Regions from separate parts of the Neobacillus sp. SRL179 genome, predicted to be linked through region 1. Evidence: predicted binding sites of a transcription regulator. Region 1 holds the regulator's gene; each other region holds the start of a gene.

Region 1 (3,218 bases):
AGACCTCATATACCTGTGTGACGACTTTATCCAGAAAGTATCGGTCATGGGAAACGATCAAAATTGCCCCATCATACCCCTGCAAATATTGCTCAAGCCAGGAGAGGGTATCAATATCAAGATGGTTGGTAGGCTCATCCAGAATTAAAATATCAGGTCTTGTTAACAATAACTTTCCAAGAGCAAGCCTGGTTTTTTGACCGCCGCTCAAACTTGAAATCATTAAGGAACTTTCCTGAAAGTTTAAACCATGCAGGACAGAACGAATATCAGCTTCATACTGATAGCCGCCCTGTTCTTTAAATTTTACTTGCAGCTGATCATATTCTTTTAAAATTCGTTCGTATGTGGCTGAATCTTCAAAAATACTAGGATCGGCCATTCGTTCTTCGAGCTTGCGCAGCGAATTTTCCAGCTTGCGCAGCGGTTCAAAAACGGTCAGCATTTCATCCCAAATGGACAAATGGGATTCAAGGCCGGTATTTTGCGCTAAATAGCCAATGGTTACTTCCTTGGGCTTGATAATCTCGCCGCCATCATGTGACAGATGACCAGCAATAATTTTCAGTAATGTTGATTTTCCGGCACCATTGCGGCCGACAAGGGCAACACGGTCCCGTGTTTGTAATTCTAGCTTTATATTCGATAAAATAAGGTCAGCACCATAATATTTTTGTAGTTGATTCACTTGCAACAAAATCATTTTTATTCACCTCTATTACATATAAATAGTGTACATTATATCCCGAATGTCGGCAATAAAGCGCGACTTTTGAGTAGTTTGGATACTGGAAATTTGCGTTTTTTGTGAAAAAGTGTCTATTTCGTGCAAAGTTTCACACACAGAATGTGAATAATAGTGTATTATTTTGGGGTAGGAGGATTTTTTATATGGCAGAGTTTACTCATTTTAATAAAGAGGGCAGAGCAAAAATGGTCGATGTTAGCGACAAGCCGGAAACAGCACGGACAGCTCTAGCTCATTCCAGCATTACGGTTAGTAAAGAGATTTTTGAGAAAATAACCAATCATGAAATGAAAAAAGGCGATGTTTTAGCAGTGGCCCAGGTGGCTGGAATCATGGCTGCTAAAAAGACATGGGACATTATTCCGATGTGTCATCCCATCCCTTTAACGGGAGTAAATATTTCCTTTTCATGGGAACAAAGCGAAAACAACAACTATCAATTATATATTGCTGCGTCGGTTAAAACAAAAGGGAATACTGGGGTGGAAATGGAAGCGCTCACAGCAGCCTCGGCTTGTGCCTTAACTGTTTATGATATGTGTAAAGCGGTAGATAAAGGAATGGTCATAGGACCGACCTATTTAGTTGAAAAAACGGGCGGTAAAAATGGCGATTTTAAGAGAAATGAACGGATTTAACAAAGGGATTTGAAGGGGTGTGAGAAATTATGAGTAATGAAACGACGAAGATTCCACAGGCAACAGCAAAACGGCTGCCTCTCTATTATCGATTTTTAAAGAACTTGCATACTTCCGGAAAGCAAAGGGTTTCATCTGCAGAATTAAGCGAGGCCGTAAAGGTAGACTCAGCAACCATCCGTCGAGACTTTTCTTATTTCGGCGCCTTAGGTAAAAAAGGGTATGGATACAATGTCAATTACCTGTTAACATTCTTCCGTAAAACGTTGGACCAAGATGAACTGACAAAAGTTGCCTTAATTGGGGTAGGTAATCTAGGAACGGCTTTTTTAAATTATAATTTTTTGAAAAATAATAATACCAAAATAGAGTGTGCTTTTGATGTGGATCCAGAAAAAATGGGAACAAAAGTCCGTGAGGTACCGGTTTACCATATGGATGAGCTTGAAAGGGTATTAATGGAGGAGCAAATTTCCGTTGCTATTCTAACGGTGCCAGCCCCCGTTGCGCAGATGATTACCGACCGGCTTGTGAAGGCGGAGGTAAAAGGAATTTTAAATTTCACCCCGGCACGGTTAAATGTCCCGTCATCGATTCGGGTTCATCACATTGATTTAGCGGTTGAATTACAATCATTGATTTACTTTTTGAAACATTATCCAACTCAAGAAAAAGAAGAAGAATAAGCAAAAGGGCCTTTCACAAAATGTGGGGGCCCTTTTTTTGGAAAATTTTTATTAGCAGCTTTACATGCGTAACAGTGTTATGTTACACTGTTTTCATGAAAGGGGTTTTCATAAATGAGCGAGGAGTTAATATCGAAAAAAGATTTATTAGATCTTGCCGGGATATCTTACGGGCAATTGTATAGATGGAAGCGGAAGGATCTTATACCAGAAGAATGGTTTATTCGAAAATCCACCTTTACCGGCCAAGAAACATTTTTTCCAAAAGAGAAGATTTTAGAGAGAATTAACAAGATTCAAATGATGAAAGAAAATTTGTCCTTGGATGAGCTCGCTGATATGTTTTCACCTAATATAGGCGATTTGCAGCTGGAAAAAGATGAATTAATAAAACGTAACATTGTTTCGGATATGGTGATGAGCTTTTACTTAACCCACGATAAAGGCAGTCACAAATTTACTTTTACTAGAATGCTGGAAGTTTATGTGTTAGAGAAGCTTCTCCAATCAGGGGAGATCAATCTAGACGAAGGAAAAATGCTGCTTCAGGTATTAAAGGACCATGCTCAGCTAATTAAGCAAAAAAGCTGTGATTTGGTCGTAACGCGGAAGCTGGGTGTATCAACCTGTCTGCTGTTAATAAATGCGGAAGAGTTCCATTTTGATAAAGACACAAAGATGGTCGTGTCATTATCGCTGATGAGTTGTATGGAGGAAATAAAAGCGAAATTACTCTAAAGGAGAATAGCGATGGAAACGAAAAACAGGGGCGACCTGGTTATTAATGGATTAGGTTCATCAAATGGAGGGCAATTCAACCTTGTTACCTTAAATGGCAAGGGAACCATTAACACTGACTTGGAATGCAATGAGGTTGAGTGCAATGGTTCTGGCACGATGAAGGGAAATGTGACAGCCAATAACGCAAAGATTAATGGAACGGCCCGGTTTAATGGGAACGTGGAGGCTCACAAGTTTATCGTGGAAGGGACAGCAAAGATTGATCAAAATCTGTCAGTGAACCATTTAAAGGTTTCAGGTAAAGTCTCCGTAGGTGGAAAAGTAAAATGTGAGGAAATAAGTCAACGGGGCTTTTTTACGGTCGGAGAAGATTGTGAAGCGGAAACCTTTAAGGGAGAATATCGG
Region 2 (3,218 bases), 110 kb from region 1:
AGTACTCGATTCCCCATATCGTCAATACCCTTGGTTTTGCATTAGGAGGTGTTTTGTTAATACAGGAGTGGCGCCGTTCCCAATATATGGACGGATTTTCACGAAATCTGATTACAATCGGCTATGTATTATTCCTAATTGGAATTCCATTAGATTTTACTTATCATATTGCGTACGGAATTGATTTAACCACTTGGAGTCCGACCCATTTTATTTATTATATTGGGACGGGGATTATGATCTTTGGAGTTTGGCGCGGCTATTTTCTATATACTAGAGATGTTCAGCCGACTTGGAAGTCGATGCATACGTGGTACGCGATGTTTCTCCTCGAATGCTTAATGTTTCCGAACATGCAGCAGGAGAATGGAGCGATTTCCTATGATCAGTACATTCATGGAAAATCGATTGCCTCACAGGAGATTCTCGAATTAATCTCGGATCCCGCATCGCAAATTTTCGGTGGCATTCCGGAATATGTTTATCCAATTTATACTGTACTAATGGTAACTTTGCTTACAGCGATAACCATTCGAATCTGTCGAGATTATACGATTCCGGTGATGGGTGCAGTCCTTTACATTTTACTGCGATTTATTGGTAAAGCCGTTTTCGCTGCGGTAGGGTATCCAACTTCCTATGTCCCGATGACACTGATATTCATCCCGATCGTTTTCTTCTTGTTTAGAAAAACCAACTGGCTGTCTGGGCTGATTGGCAGCATAGCCTATTTCCTTGCCATCATGGCCATCCATAAGTCAGGCTGGCTCATCACCCCGCCATTAGAATGGTGGGAGCTCATCCCAGTTGCTATCGTTGGCACATTTGCGCCAGTCCTTAACGCACTAATCAAACCCAAACCAGCCATTAAAAACACTAAACAACCTGCATAACGTAAAAAGGGTGCCTGACACCCTTTTTTATTTTGTCTAGCTTCAGCGCCCTAGCGGCTAGTGTCCTTCGCTCTCCGCCCTACGATAAGTCAACATCGAATCGCCTCCGGCTCTTCGTGTTTCCTTTATCTCAGTTGGAGTGCTCCAGGCCATACGCCGCTGACCAGGGCGCTTAGGCTTTTCGTTTTTGACAATATTGTGAATGTGTTCACATTGTTATTGTGGATGTGACGAACTTCACAAACATATCCTCCGCTAAGTTTTACAATCTAAATATAGAGAAAACCTTATTAAACCTTTAATTATGTCAATCAATATATAGGAGCGATCACATATGAAAAAATTAGTGATGATTGGGAACGGAATGGCTGGCGTGAGGACGATTGAAGAGGTACTTAAACTGGCACCAGGCCAATTTGAGATAACCATCTTTGGACAAGAGCCCTATCCAAACTACAACCGTATTAAGCTATCTAATATTCTCCAAGGTGACACAAAATTTGATGAGATTATTATTAATCCAATTGATTGGTACAAAGAAAACGGAATTCAATTATTTACGGATGAATCGATTGAAAGAATTGATGTGGAAGCGAAACGTGTCATCAGCGACCAAGGTCGTGAAGTTGAGTATGATGAGTTAATCATTGCAACCGGATCAAATTCTTTTATTCTTCCCATTCCTGGTGCAGACAAAATAGGCGTAACAGGGTTTCGTGATATTAAAGATTGTGAAATGATGATCAAGTCAGCACAGCAATATAAAAAGGCAATCGTCATTGGCGGCGGGCTCTTAGGTCTTGAGGCAGCAAGAGGCTTGCTAAACTTAGGGATGAAGGTGGATGTCGTTCACCTAATGCCGCATCTCATGGAACGCCAGTTGGATCCAATTGCTTCCTCACTGCTTAAAACAGAATTAGAATCTCAAGGTATGAACTTTTTAATGGAGAAGGAAACCGTCGGAATCCTTGGGGATGAACGCGTCACAGGTTTGCGTTTTAAAGACGGTTCAGAAGTCAAAGCCGATCTAGTAGTCATGGCGATTGGGATTAAGTCCAACACAATCGTGGCTAAAAACAGTGGCATCTATGTCAATCGTGGAATTGTTGTCAATGATTTTATGGAAACGAGTGTTCCTCACGTTTACGCGGTCGGCGAGTGTGCTGAACATAGAGAAATTGTGTATGGCTTAGTGGCACCATTGTACGAGCAAGGTAAAGTTCTCGCTGCTCGTATTAGTGGATTAGTAGGAGAACCTTATCAAGGTTCGGTTACGGGAACACAATTGAAAGTGGCGGGTGTTGACCTTTTTTCTGCAGGAGAAATTTTTGAAGATGGTACAACCAAATCCATTATGATTTACAATGAATATGAAGGGGTCTACAAACGGGTTCTGACAAGAAATAACATGATTGTTGGGATTGTCCTTTATGGTGATACAAAAGACAGCACCCGCTTATATCGGATGTTGACGAAAAAAGAAGATATCAGCGGCGTTTCCATTTTTCATACGGAATGCACGGGAGAAAGCGGCAGTGACGATATTGCCTCCATGCCGGATGATGAATTGATTTGTGGTTGTAATGGCGTGACAAAAGGGGCAATTGTTGAAGCGATTCAAACACAAGGGCTAACCACTCTTGATCAAGTCAGCCATTGCACCAATGCAGGACGCTCCTGCGGACGCTGCAAACCAATGGTGAGCAATATTCTTGGCTATACACTAGGGGATCTATTTGATGCGGCTGCTGCCCAAAAGACAAGTATTTGCGGCTGTACGACCTTAAGCCGGGAAGAATTGGTGGCAGAAATTAAGGCTAAGGGTTTAACCAGTGTGAAAGAGGTCATGAACGTCCTGGAGTGGAACCATGAAGAAGGCTGTACGAAATGCCGTCCAGCTATCAACTATTACCTTGGCATGATTTACATGGATGAATATAAAGATGACCGCGATTCCCGTCTCGTTAACGAAAAAATGCATGCGAATATCCAAAAAGACGGAACGTACTCAGTGGTTCCAAGAATGTATGGCGGTGTTACAACAGCAGCTGATTTGAAAAAAATAGCCGAAGTAGCTGAAAAATACAATGTTCCATTAGTAAAATTAACAGGTGGACAGAGAATTGGCCTCTTTGGAGTCAAGAAAGAGGACCTGCCAGGCATGTGGGAAGAGCTTGATATGCCATCAGGTTATGCATATGGAAAAACCTTGCGCACGGTGAAAACATGTGTCGGTGCCCAATTCTGCCGTTACGGCACGCAGGATTCGATGGCACTTGGCATTCAGCTTGAAAAGAAATTTGAACGCCTGGATACTCCACATAA
Region 3 (3,218 bases), 1.3 Mb from region 1:
AACAAGGACAGGCTGTCCCTTTTGATTGCGTTCAGCAATATCTTCGACCACTGCACGGAACTTGCCATTCATGGTGGAATAAATTAAATCTGGATGGTCTTCACGGGCAATTGGTTTATTGGTTGGAATGACGATAACATTCATATTATAAATATTACGGAATTCCTCTTCTTCTGTTTTCGCTGTACCAGTCATACCTGCTAGTTTTTCATACATACGGAAGTAGTTTTGGAACGTAATCGTTGCCATTGTCATACTTTCATTCTGTACTTCGAGACCTTCTTTGGCTTCAATTGCTTGGTGCAAGCCCTCACTATAGCGGCGGCCCTTCATTAAACGACCTGTAAATTGGTCAACAATCACAATTTCGCCCTCTTGGACCACATAGTCCACATCAAGGTGCATGCTGACATTTGCTTTTAACGCCTGATTGATATGATGGTTCAAGGTAACATGTTCCATGTCAAAAAGGTTTTCAATCCCGAAAGCTTTTTCAGCCTTGCTAATCCCTTCTTCTGTCAACATGACGCCTTTTGTTTTCTCATCATAGGTATAATCCGTATCTTTTTTGAGCATTTTTACAAACGCATTCGCTTGAATATAAAGGACAGCCGATTTTTGGGCTGAACCTGAAATAATTAATGGTGTACGTGCTTCATCAATTAAAATTGAGTCCACTTCATCAATGACCGCATAAAAAAGCGGCTTTTGAACTTTTTGCTCTTTATATAAGACCATGTTGTCACGAAGGTAGTCAAAGCCAAATTCGTTGTTTGTACCATAAGTAATATCACAGGCATATGCAGCTTGCTTTTCATCCTTGTCCATACTGTTCAAATTTAAGCCGACTGTTAGTCCTAAGAATTGATACAATTCACCCATCTCAGATGCGTCACGGCTTGCCAAGTATTCGTTGACTGTAACAACATGAACCCCTTTACCGGAAAGTGCATTTAAGTAAACTGGCATCGTGGCAGTTAAGGTTTTCCCTTCACCAGTCTTCATTTCTGAAATATTTCCTTCATGGAGCGAAATACCGCCCATTAGCTGAACATGATATGGATATAAGCCAAGCACTCGGCGAGCACCTTCACGGACAACCGCAAATGCTTCAACCAACAGATCATCCAAGGTTTCACCCTGTTGATAACGGGCCTTGAACTCCTCTGTTTTTTCACGAAGCTGATCATCTGTCAGCCTTTCCGTTTCGGCTGCAAGTGCATCAATTTTAACTGCAAGCTTGTCCAAACGCTTAAGTTCGCGTTTATTTAAATCAAAAACTTTATTTAAAATCCCCATTTATGATGAACGCTCCTTTTTATCGAGACTCAAAATCATTAATTTCATTACAAAAATTCATATCTAATTATTTGCTAATTTCCCTCTACATCTTACCATTTCCTCTATACAGTGACAACATTGACAGGTTGAATTGTCATTCTACTATTATATATCAACTGACATGCAGTGTTCTAATAACCTGCTAGGAAAGTTTCGAATTTTCGTCAATTTTGACAGAGTGATGGCAGGACCGTGAGAATCACTTTCAACTGTCATAGGTTTATCTTAAAACATGAATAAAATTTGTATAATATATAATATTTTTGTATAAAAATTAATTTATGACTTTGTTAACACTGTGCTTATAGTAATAATTTATTCTTGAAATAACAACGTTTGTATGTTGTTTTTAGGATAAAATGTGAAGTTTATTCGCATGCAAAAATATTCACAAATTGTACATTGGAATATACTCTTCCAATGTTAGATACTACCTTTAGAGAGGTTAATATGGAAAATAAATAGATAAAGAATCCAAAATGGGAAGGGTGAGTTAAGTGGCCATTTGGGGGAAAAAGAAAAACAAAGAGATAGATCCCGAAACAAGAGAAAATAAAAAAAAGGTTGGCCTGATTCGCAGACTTTGGCAAAAATTTAGAGGAATAGATTGGAAAAATCCAGTAAACCGCTGGAAATTATTATTCGCTTCACTTGTAGGCTGTATTGTTCTATTTGGAGGCGGATATGGAGTCATCTCCTTTACGAACTCGCCAACCTTCTGCTCAAGCTGTCATGAAATGGCACCAGAGTATTCAACGTATACGGCTAGTGCTCATAACCAGATTACATGTGTCCAGTGTCATATTAAACCGGGTACGATCAATATGCTGACACATAAAGTCAAGTCGCTTAAGGAAGTGTATTACCACGTTACTGGTGTACCTGAACAAATTGTTCAGACGGAAGAAGAGGCCGTTTCCAACGAAAACTGCTTACAATGTCACTCCAAGAACCGTCTTGTTACAGCTTCAGGTGACTTGAAGGTAAACCATAAAGGACATATTGAAGAAGGAATTCCTTGTATTACTTGTCACGCTGGAGTTGTTCACGCCAAGATGGCAACACGTGGTATCAACACGGAAGAGGTTCGTGGTAAGTGGACAAAAGAGAGTGCAGAGAAATTAATGGAAGAAAAGTACTTACGACCAAACATGGGAACATGTATTGATTGTCACGATCAAGTTAATAACGGTGTAAAACCTTGGAAGGAAGCAGCTTACAACGTTCCGCCAAATCCAGAAGAGGTTGAGAAAAAATTAGATGAAAACAAAAAGGCAGCAACGGATGAAGCAACCACAGAGGCTACCACTGTAGCAACAAACGAATCAGAAAAAACAGAAGCCGAAACTCTAGAAGCTCATGATAAAAAGACGCAAGATATCATTTTACAAGCAATTGGAAAGCAACAAAAGGATGTAAAACTCTCAATGTCCTGTGAAACTTGTCATAAAAAGGTTAAAGTTCCGAAGAGCCATAAGGTGGAAGGCTGGAATGGAAATCATGGCGGGACAGCTATTCAAGAGTTAGACAAGTGCGTTAACTGTCACCAAGATTCTAAATGGGCAAGAGAAATACCTAAAGAAGATATTATCTCTTTACTTAAAATGAGGGAAACAAAAACAAAATATGTTCCAAACGTTACAGTCGTAAAAGATCAAACACGAATCAATCAATTCTGTAGCGCCTGCCATGCAGATCGTCCAGCAGGACACGGAAATAGTGACCAATGGTTAACAGGCCACGCATCCAAAGCATTATCGGCTGAGCAAAAATCAGAATGCTTCGTCTGTCACGATCGTGAAAAACCAGTTGAAGGTTCAACAAATGTAAAAGCACCAACAGATGTTTATTGCCAATACTGTCACAGAACCGGCTTT
Region 4 (3,218 bases), 2.5 Mb from region 1:
TTGTACCCATTGCAAGTGCAACAGTTAACACTGGGAATGCGAATACAATTATGACATTCGAAACGAGTGCAGACCAAGTGAACATTGGCATCTTCATTAATGTTAATCCTGGTGCCCTCATTCTAAGAATTGTAGTAATAAAGTTAATCCCAGTCATCAAGGTCCCAAGACCTGCAATTTGGAGGGCAATCATATAGTAATTGGTACCAACCGATTCGCTAAAATCATTACCTGCTAGCGGAAAATAAGAAGTCCAACCCGCATCAGGTGATCCTCCTATAACAAAGGAAATATTAAATAACATTGCGCCAGCAAAAAATAACCAAAAGCTAATGGCGTTGAGTCGTGGAAAGGCAACATCTCGAGCTCCAATTTGTAATGGAACCACAAAGTTCATAAGGGCCATAATAAATGGCATCGCCATAAACATAATCATTACGACTCCATGTGTCGAAAAAATTTCGTTATAATGCTGTGCATTTAACAACTTATTATCAGGAACGGCAAGCTGAGCACGCAACATAATAGCATCTGCGCCGCCACGGAATAACATCAATAGTGCCGAAACCAAATACATGATACCGATCCGTTTATGGTCAACTGTTGTTAACCATTCACGCCAAAGATAGCCCCATTTTTTAAAATATGTCAACCCAGCTATAATGGCAATAACAGTAAGACCGATGGCAACCATTGAGGCATAAATAGCAGGGCTTGGATTAGGTATTGCAAATCTATCAAAGAAATCCATGCTTGGTGACTCCTTTCATTCAATCAAAATAGAAAAATAGTTCCCTAATTTACTTGATTACTATTTCTCGTGGTTCATGTCTTCCATTTCCATGTGATCCATATTTTTCATATTTTCATGACCCTCAGGAGGCGGTGAAAATTCCAAATGTGTTCCGGTATAAGTGGACTTGCCAAGGTGTCCCGGTTTTAGTAATTCTTCAAATTTTTCTTGAGTAAGCGGGTTGGCATTTTCTTTTACTTCTTTCACCCAATCATCAAATTTATCTTCCGACATGGCCTCGACTTGGAAAGTATTTTCAGCCGTGCCTTTACCACTAAAGTTTGCATTTCTTCCCATCAGTTCTCCTGGAGAATCTGCTACTAAATGTAAAGTATTCACCATGTCTGACATGGCGTATTTTTGTCCGCCAAGTTGTGGAATCCAAAAACTAGTAATCGGTCCATATGAATATAGTTTAAATTCAATTGGACGATTAGTAGGTATATAGAGATAGTTTACTGTTTCAATATTTTCTTCTGGATAGCTAAAATGCCATTTCCAGTTAGAAGATGAAGCATAGATAACTAGTGGCTTTTGGTCTTCATACCCTTTTGGTGTCGCCTCCACTTTATAGTTTGATTGAACAGACATAAAGGAAAGGACTGCGACAATGATTACCGGAATCCCAACACAAATCGCTTCCACAATTGGATTACCTTCAATGTGTGGTGGCTGATAATCTTTACTTTGTTTTGAAGCACGATATTTTACTAACATAAAAACTAAAATAGCAAAAACTGCAATAACAATAAATGCCATTATTGCCATAGTTAACTTAATGTCAGTAGCAAGCGTTTTTGCTTGAGGCCCTTTAGGATCTAAAACTAATAACGGCTCGCACCCTGTAAGCACTGTGAAAACAGTAAAAACCAGTGTTAATAATGCCCATTTAATTTTCATTGTGGTGCCCCTTTCTATTTTTAGCCTAACCGAATTGAATGAAAAATTGGTTATGTAGTGATGTAAATCACACTCGGGTAAAACTATTCTATTACCAATTTTAAAAAATGAACAGTAAATGTGAAAGATGTCACAAAATGTTCATAATCGCTTTTCCTTTACTGGAAGACCGTGCTAATCATTAGCTTTTTGTTCGAAAATTGACTATTATAAGTAGATATTTATTCGTTCGAACCTCAACGATGGAAGTACGAAGGAATTTGTCAAAATATAGTTAGTATATGAAAAATAAAAAAACGAGTAAGCAGTGACCGCTTTCGATCACTGCTTACTCTTTTATGTTTAAACTATAGTAAAAAAAAGAACAAATTTTTCTATGAAATAGAATTTCAGAACTTCTCTTAACTAAAGTCACCGTTATAAGATACTTACATTTAGCCCTTCGTATAAACGTTGAAATGCTAATTTACCTTTTTTGGCCCACTCCAGTACATTTCGCGTAATCGATATTTTTGTAGTTTACCTGTAGCGGTTTTTGGTAATGCCTCTACAAACTCTACTGCTTTCGGTGCTTTAAAATGGGCCATATTTTCTCTGCAGAAGTGAATAATCTCTTCTTCTGTTACCTCTGCTCCCTTTTGCAGGACAATAATCGCCTTAGGAACCTCGCCCCATTTTTCATCAGGAATAGCAATAACAGCCGTTTCTAATACTGCAGGATGCTTATAGAGAACACCTTCCACTTCGGTAGATGAAATGTTTTCTCCTCCAGAAATAATCAAATCCTTGGCACGGTCCTGTATTTCGATAAAACCATCTGGGTGTGTAACCGCCAAATCACCCGTATGGAACCAACCGTCCCTAAAAGCTGCTGCTGTGGTTTGGGGATCCTTGTAATACCCCGCCATTACTACATTGCCACGAGTGACAATTTCCCCCAGTTCTCTTCCATTCCAGGCCACTTCTTCTCCGTCTTGATGCACAACTTTAGTTTCCCCATTAAAAGCAAGCTCAATGCCTTGACGTGCCTTAATTATTGCTTGTTCATCAGCCGATTTTAAATCAAATTCCTTTTTCCACTCACAATACAAAATGAATGGCGAGGTTTCCGTCAGGCCATAGACATGGATCATATTAAGCCCTAGAATATCTTGCGCTTTCTGAATTAAGGCTGCCGCAGGAGGTGCACCAGCCGTCGCCATGCGTGGGTGTGTCTTGATTTTGATTTCCTTTGCTTTTGGCTCATTTACCAGCATATTCACTACAGTTGGTGCTCCACAAAGCAAGGTAATATTTTTACTCTCAAACAACTCGAGAATAAAAGGCGGATCCACCTTTCGTAAACAAACATGGGTGCCTCCTGCAGCTGTAAGGGCCCATACACCACCCCAGCCATTGGCATGAAACATTGGCAAGGTATGAAGATACACATCGTCATGGTTTACACCCAAATGATACATGAAATTAGCCGCATTTAGGTAGTTACCACGATGCGTAAGCATCACACCTTTTGGCTTTGATGTGG

The links. The regulator Rex, encoded in region 1, represses fermentation and respiration genes when NADH is low (regulators of the CRP and FNR family bind a similar motif). The targets are predictions, from matches to a motif close to TTGTGAAATATTTCACAA.
Region 2: the regulator Rex is predicted to act here: its motif matches at 1,090-1,107, upstream of nirB (nitrite reductase large subunit NirB).
Region 3: the regulator Rex is predicted to act here: its motif matches at 1,718-1,735, upstream of AC4E8C_RS20135 (cytochrome c3 family protein).
Region 4: the regulator Rex is predicted to act here: its motif matches at 1,812-1,829, upstream of qoxA (cytochrome aa3 quinol oxidase subunit II).

Annotation. Positions count from the first base shown of each region.
Region 1 covers NZ_OZ481792.1:280,588-283,805, forward strand. Annotated here, with positions in the region: gene AC4E8C_RS01545 (ABC-F family ATP-binding cassette domain-containing protein) at 1-703, opposite strand, end outside; gene moaC (cyclic pyranopterin monophosphate synthase MoaC) at 892-1,386, shown strand; gene AC4E8C_RS01555 (redox-sensing transcriptional repressor Rex) at 1,416-2,072, shown strand; gene AC4E8C_RS01560 (YhbD family protein) at 2,187-2,810, shown strand; gene AC4E8C_RS01565 (polymer-forming cytoskeletal protein) at 2,823-3,218, shown strand, end outside.
Region 2 covers NZ_OZ481792.1:393,855-397,072, forward strand. Annotated here, with positions in the region: gene AC4E8C_RS02065 (hypothetical protein) at 1-893, shown strand, start outside; gene nirB (nitrite reductase large subunit NirB) at 1,228-3,218, shown strand, end outside.
Region 3 covers NZ_OZ481792.1:4,046,904-4,050,121, reverse strand. Annotated here, with positions in the region: gene secA (preprotein translocase subunit SecA) at 1-1,299, opposite strand, end outside; gene AC4E8C_RS20135 (cytochrome c3 family protein) at 1,839-3,218, shown strand, end outside.
Region 4 covers NZ_OZ481792.1:2,852,809-2,856,026, forward strand. Annotated here, with positions in the region: gene qoxB (cytochrome aa3 quinol oxidase subunit I) at 1-751, opposite strand, end outside; gene qoxA (cytochrome aa3 quinol oxidase subunit II) at 812-1,693, opposite strand; gene AC4E8C_RS13960 (long-chain-fatty-acid--CoA ligase) at 2,155-3,218, opposite strand, start outside.